Regions from separate parts of the Metabacillus sp. YM-086 genome, predicted to be linked through region 2. Evidence: riboswitches for the same ligand, from Rfam matches in the RefSeq annotation. Region 2 holds a riboswitch; the other holds the start of a gene.

Region 1 (3,591 bases), on a different contig from region 2:
AGAAGACTTTTCTTTTTCCTCTTCTTCGTTATCTTCTTCTACAGATACCTGTTTACTTTCATTTTCTATCTCCGTAGTCTTTTCTTCGATTTCTTCATCAATCTCTTCTATCATTTCTTCTGTTTCTTCAACAACGTCCTTGCTTAGTTCTGCAAGCTCTTTGTTATACTCTTCTTCATCAATTTCTCCAGAAGAAAGCTTTTCTTCTAACTCAACTAGATCTTCAGTTATTTCAAGCTCCTTCTTCTCTAGCTCTGCTAATTTTTTGTTTATTTTCTCCTCTAACTTTTCCTGTGCCTTTACAATATTTTTCTGAAGTGCCTCTTTAGCCTTTGGATTTTCTATCTTTTCTAATGCAGCCTTTAAGGCAATAATATTTGCTGATAGTTTTTCTTCTAGTTCAGCACGAAGAGAATCTGCCGTTCCATCGTCCTCAACAGTTGTTTCAGCTGATGGCTCCTCATCAACAGAGTCTGTTTGAGTTTCTTCTTGTTCTTCATTTTCAGTCGTTTCATATTTTGCTAATGCAGATTCTTGTTGCTCGATCGCTTTTTGAAGAACCTCATTGGCTGCTTCCTCTTCACCCTTCGCAATTAAAGCTAACGCCTCTTTAATCCGTTCTTCTGCAAAGCTAGCAAGCAATGATGCTTCTTTCTCTTCATCTAATGTAAAAGCCAATTGAACATTTTCTAATAGTTTTTTAGTAAAATAGAAGAAATCACCCGGAAGTAGCGATGGTGTACTCGTTTCCAATTCTAATTCGTCTGTTTCTACTGCTTCCTGGTCTACTGCTTCAGTTTCACCTTCTGTTTCTACTGCTTCCTCGTTTACCGCTTCAGTCTCATCTCCAGATTCCACTGTTTCCACATTCTGTTCAGAAGTTTGTTCTACTTGTTCAGTTGCTTCCTCTTCTGCTGGACCATCTGTTTCTGCAAATGCAGGTCCTGTCCCTAGAGTAAACGCTAGTGCTGAAACCAAAACACTTGTTGATAAAACATTTCGAATACTTGTCAACATAAAAAACCCTCCAAATATAGTAATTAGGAAGGATTAAGAAGCAACTCATATGAGTTCATTCTCCATCCTTCAGCAATCCAGCCACCATAGATTTCTCCTTAGGTCTGTGACTTTGCGTCTCCATTTTTCAATGGATTTGCCTTTTTCAAATGAAGAACTTACAAAGTTCGACATTTTCTAGTTTAACTATACCATGTGAAATACGTTGAATATAGTTTTAATTTCTTCCAATCGTTTCTTTAGAAGGAATTAATTACGCACGAAAAACCCGTCAATAAATATTGAAGGGTTTTTGTTAGCTTGTTGTATATTCGATCTTAGAATCCGCTAGATTTCCTATAATGAATTCTGCAGCTTCCTCTATTGCCTTACAAGAAAGATTTATTATTGAACAACCTACTTTTCCCATAATGTCTTCAGCATATTGTAATTCTTCCTGAATCCGTTCAATTTTTGCATAACTTGAGTCCGAAGATAACCCTAAATGCTTCAATCTTTCTACCCTTATTTCTCTTAGTTTCTCGGCTGACATCGTTAACCCGAAGCATTTTCCTTTTGATAGCTTAAAAAGTTCTTCAGGAGGAGAAACCTCAGGGACTAATGGGATATTTGCTACCTTAACCATTTTATGAGCCAAATACATCGACAATGGTGTCTTTAAAGTTCTTGAAACACCGATGAGAACGATATCCGCCTCCTTGATTCCACGCATATCCTTTCCATCGTCATATTGCACAGCAAATTCAATGGCTTCAATTCTACGAAAATAGGAGTTATCAGGTCCTTCTATTATACTTGGTTTTTGTACTGGTTGTTTATTAAGCTTATTTGCAAAGGTCTCCAATAGTGGACCAATTAAGTCAATCACCGTAACGTCTTCTTCATTCGCTTTATGATCAAGATGCTTTTTTAATAGCGGAGTAAAGAGTGCATAGGCAATGATAGAGTTGCTTAGCTTCGCGAGAGCAATCAGATCATTTATTTCTTCCTTATTTTCTATATAGGAGATTGTTTTAATGGTAACCTCTGTTCCGATAAATTGGGCAGCAACAGTTTTGACCAACAGCTCTGCTGTATCACCCAGTGAATCAGATAGAACATAGACAATGTCTTTTTCATTCACTTAAAATCACCTATCTTTGAACTTATTATCTTCTGAAACATTAGCACATTCATCATGCCTAAAGGTAATATACTGCTTACTCATACTCCTGAAAACTTCATGATCTATTTAGTAAAATCTACTATTCTGTTAACGATACTTGAAATCTTTGAAATCGACAAAACTCTACAAATATCGGGTGGTGACAGGCACCAAAAACTACTAGGGCTGTTGACGGACGTGCGTGAATACCTGCTTCATTAATGACTGTATACGTTTTTTCTACCATATTAAATCCTCCATTAGCTTGTTTTTTCTAAATTTTATACATAATAAATAATGGGACGATCTACCGAAATATTTCGTCCCAATCGCTACATATTTAATCTAATAGTGCTTTTGCTGTTTGTTCATCTGTTATTAACACATGAACAAGCTTGCCTTCCAAAGATAGCAAGGAGAGGTTGAGATGAAGGTTTCTGAAATGCACGCAAAACTGTACTGCCTTTCATATAATGACGACACGTCCCATGTCATCACTTACGTTAATAGCAAAATAAACGGAATTCAATGTGAAGAATGTCACCGTACACAAGCGTTAAAATTGAATCTTGTTAAAGAATTTCAAAAAGAAGTATATGAGCGAATTTCCACAAAGCCTGTGAGAATCACTCAGGAGTATAAAGAAGATTTAAGCAAATTATTAGCAAGCCTGCCGATTCGAATATTGAGTAAGCCATACCGACTTATGCGCTATTTGAATGAGACTCGGAAGGTGTTTAAGTTGTATAGAGATAAGAAGGGGTAAGCACTCGGACTTTTGATAAAAGGAATACTCTACTAGCCAACTTTAAAAGTCAGCAGTAGAGTATTCCTCCAACAACTCTTGAAATTCCACATGTGGTACAGGCCTCGAAAAATAAAAGCCTTGGGCCTCGATACAACCTAGTTTTTTCAGAATTCTTATTTGGTTTTCGTCTTCAACACCTTCAGCAATCACCTGTAATCCTAGTGCTTTTGCCATCGATATAATCATTGAAACAACCTCTGAATTTTCCACACATTGATCGACAAACATTTTATCTATTTTCAACCGATCCACTTCTAGCTTGTACAAGTAACTAAGTGAACTGTACCCAGTTCCAAAATCATCTATGCTTATTTCAATGCCCATATTACGTAATTGCTGAAGACGACTATTTACCTCAGTTTCGTATTTCATCACAATTCTCTCCGTGATTTCGAACTCCAAAAAAGAGCCATTTAATTGGTTTTCAATTAAGGTATGAGAAACAAAAGGTATAAAACCATCATGCAGTAAAGTAGGGAGAGATATATTAATAGAGGTTTGATGGATCTTTTTCCCTTTCTTTATCCAGGTTGAAAGTAACCCGCAAACCTCTTTAATCATCTTCTTTTCCAAGCGATCAATTTCTCCGATTTCTTCAGCCAAAGGAATAAATACATTAGGA
Region 2 (3,591 bases):
TTTTCCCATTTAACGTGTAGCAAGGATGCTTCCACTTAAATTCTTCAGTTAACTCAGAGTCTTGAACAATCTCACGTAGCTTCACAAACTCTTCCTTCCACTTTTTCGCGGCAGTTAAAAATTCATCAACTTTTGGATTTAAATTTGTATTGTTCATTTAGGTATACCCCATTTTAATTTTTCGGTAAGTAAAACGGCTAGAATTTCTCACTTTTGAATTTATAACAACACTTCTATTATATCAAGAAAATAGATAAAATACGGTTGGGATCGCTCTTTTCCTGTAGTAACATAAAAAACGAGACTAAAGAATTAGCCTCGCAATTGAACTATGAATTTAAATTATTAGTAGGATTTCCATCCGCATCAGTACGTACATAACCTCCACCCTCTTCTTCACTCAAGTGGACGGAAGTATTCCCATCTCCATCTCTCCAATAACCATCAATCCATACCCCATCACGCCAATGCCCCTCTACGTAATGAGGTTGAACATGGTGAGTTCCAGGCTGTTCTGATGTTTCTATTGAAGAAGCTGCTTCTGCCTGAGCCACATGAGGTTGGACTTGATGCACATTTGATGCTCCTTCTGTCCCTGCATTTGCTACATTTTGATGATCGTTAACTTGTTCAGCACCATCCGCTCCATCAACTAAATCGATCACCCCAACAGCAAGTGTCCCGATCGCCACTGTTTTTCCGATATCTCGAATTCCTTGCTTTACTTTTATGTCATCTCCTTCTTTAATTCCTTCATATGTAGATTTTCCACTATGATAGGTATTTTTTGCAGTTTGATAGACACCCTTTGCTGTTCTACCTATCGAATCCGCCATATCGTTTAATCCTTGATCCTTTTTATGTTTATCTTCTTGAATCAAACCTGTTGCCGTATTCCAAGCACCATCTGCAACTTGCCCAACCGTATCACCAGCAAATTCGGAAGCTTTTTTAACCCCACCTCCTACTTCTTTAATAAACTTACTACCTGTTACATCTCCAACAACATTAACTGCCCCACCAATCACAGTTCCTGTTGCTTTACCTGCGAATTTACCAACATCTCTTAAAAATCCCATTAAAGTGTTCCTCCTCTATCTTATAAAAGCGAAAAAAGACCCACCCAAATAGGTGGATCATACCGACGTATCATTCTCCATCTTTTTAGGCGACTCGGCCACCATAGCATTTGCTTTAGGCCCGTAGTTTTGCGTCCCTACTTTTCAATAGGTTTGCCATTATCTAATGATATATATGTTATAGGATAATTTTACTATATAATAGGCGGTTTTTAAATAAGAATTTGATAACATATGTTTGTAATAGAAATAGTTTAATAGAACTTAAATTTTTGTCTAAAAACAATCCTTTAACCTATGCTTTTTTGATGCTCAAAGCAATATATTTTCCCACCAAACTTCTTATTCGACAGACAAAATGACTGTACCTTCTCAGAGACAGGTTTATTACATATACAGCACTTTGCATGTTGGTTTTGAACTAGGCTCTTTTCATCTAAGTTACCTTTTTCTAGCTTTAACGATTGTACATGCTGCTCTCTAATTGAATGATCTATTATATTTGCTTCAACTATGGCTTTATAAATATAATCCATATCATGTTCGTTTAAAATAGGCTCTTTATTATGTATTTTAAGTACGGACACTTTCCTATGGATATAATCAGATAATTCAACATCATATACGATTAATTCATTAGAACCTATTTTTCTGAAATCTAAATCGTCGATTTTGAACGTGCACCGTTTTGTAAATGACACCATTGAAATAAATTGATTATGATACTTTTCATCAATTTGATTTTTAATCGCTTGAATATGACCATAGTTTTGAATAAATGGGTTCATCATTTTAAACTTTCCATTTACAGACCATGTTTTTCTTTCTTTACCACCATAAATCGTTCCTTGATAGTTCTTTGTTTCGATAACAAAGATTCCATAGGGTGTGATGACAATATGATCAATCTGAGAATAACCAGATTTAGCTTTTTCATTTTTTATCATAATATCAGTTAAATGCCTATATTCTTTAGGAAGCTGGGCTAACTGTATATCGATTTTGTATTCCCCAATCTCTCCTTTCCTAGCTGCGACCTTTTCATTGTGTTTGTTCTGTGAAGTTGTTGATTTAACTTCTGATTTTTGTTTGGTCTCTTGTTTATTCTTTTTAAATAAGTTTGATAAAAGTTTCATGCTTATCACCTCTGAACTAATCATTAATTTGTAAATGATGGAAAAAAATAGAGCTCAAGAGTTTTATCGTCTCTTGAGCTCTATTTTTAAGTAGTTCAATGTAAATAACATGTAATTCAGATTTTGAGGTTAAATGGATTTATTGCTAGATTAATTTCTGATAAAAGATTTATGCTGTGAGAAAAAATGCCACCATTATTTATAGGATGTAAGTACACTCTTTTCTACTACTTGTAGCCTTATTAAGTATGATCATCCAGTTTATTTCTTTATTTTGTAATTTTTATGATTCACAATGGTTTTAAGCGGTTCATTTTTTTCTTTTGACATACCATAATCGACCATCACAGAATTTTCCCTAACCCCTGATACGACACCTTCATGGGTTTCACCCTCACGTTTGAAGGTAATTACATCACCAATTTTTGCATTCGCCATTCATATCACCTCGCCTTTTTATAGTTTCCAAAAAAGGCGAGGAAATTCAGGATTATTTTTTTGTAATAGGAGACCTAATTCTTCCCTGTTATCTTATGGTACTGATTTTTTCCCATCCTCATTTTGATAGGTTATTTTGGAAACATCACTTTCTATAATCTAATAATAAGGTGAATTTTTATCGGTTAAAGCTCGTTTGATTGTATTATCTATTTACTCGGTAAAGAATTAAGAACGTATTTGTGGTAGGATTTTCAGGTTCGTTTAACATATGCATGATTATTTTATGATAGCATGTGCTAGGTATTATGGATTGAAACAATGTATTACTAAAGAAGTAACATAAGAGTATTATCCAAATTTGACTTCATAGGAAATTTGATAAATATCTCAACTTAAAAATTCAGTTTATATTCACATGCTAATTTTAAAGAAGACCAACCTTTTTTTTGACCAGCACTAAACTTAACTCTTAAAGAAAGTTCCTCTTGCTTTTCATTCCAGTACAATGTTGTTTGTATTGGGCTAGGGTATTGCTTACTAACAAAAACTTCACTCTTAACATTTCCGTGTTGTAAAACTATACTGTGGTTTTGATTATAAAATGTAACGATTAGTGTAGACTTTCCAAGTAGAGCTTGCACACCCTTGCGAAGTTTGGTTTGATTAGATGTAATTAACTTTTCACCCAACTCCGCAGATACCTCTATTAAGCTTTGCTGATGATTTATCAAATTCTTTGCGAATTTTTCTTGCACCTCCTCAACAATCGACGATAGGGACCCGATATCAAAATATTGTGGTCCTAAGATTTTTCCGATACCAGGATTTTTGGCTGTAATTTTAGCAGTTTTTTTTGAGATCGCCTTAAGAGAGAAGGCTTCTTCGATATATTGATTATCAACGAACAAAATTAATTCTAAATCACTATTATCTAA

The links. A riboswitch is a leader RNA that binds a small molecule or an ion and turns the genes downstream of it on or off. The one in region 2 is predicted to bind cyclic di-GMP.
Region 1: it holds a riboswitch for cyclic di-GMP, as region 2 does, so the genes downstream of both, ACEWK1_RS11445 (DUF5667 domain-containing protein) here and ACEWK1_RS20005 (DUF3892 domain-containing protein) in region 2, are expected to answer to the same signal.

Annotation. Positions count from the first base shown of each region.
Region 1 covers NZ_JBLUOI010000022.1:1,992-5,582, reverse strand. Annotated here, with positions in the region: partial or broken gene ACEWK1_RS11445 (DUF5667 domain-containing protein) at 1-1,017, opposite strand, end outside; cyclic di-GMP riboswitch class I at 1,086-1,168, opposite strand; gene ACEWK1_RS11440 (pyruvate, water dikinase regulatory protein) at 1,313-2,140, opposite strand; gene ACEWK1_RS11435 (HPr family phosphocarrier protein) at 2,262-2,408, opposite strand; gene ACEWK1_RS11430 (bh protein) at 2,589-2,927, shown strand; gene ACEWK1_RS11425 (EAL domain-containing protein) at 2,970-3,591, opposite strand, start outside.
Region 2 covers NZ_JBLUOI010000056.1:29,365-32,955, forward strand. Annotated here, with positions in the region: gene ACEWK1_RS20000 (DUF1801 domain-containing protein) at 1-157, opposite strand, end outside; gene ACEWK1_RS20005 (DUF3892 domain-containing protein) at 330-1,079, opposite strand; cyclic di-GMP riboswitch class I at 1,165-1,247, opposite strand; gene ACEWK1_RS20010 (nuclease-related domain-containing protein) at 1,370-2,215, opposite strand; gene ACEWK1_RS20015 (DUF2187 family protein) at 2,477-2,653, opposite strand; partial or broken gene ACEWK1_RS20020 (hypothetical protein) at 3,049-3,591, opposite strand, start outside.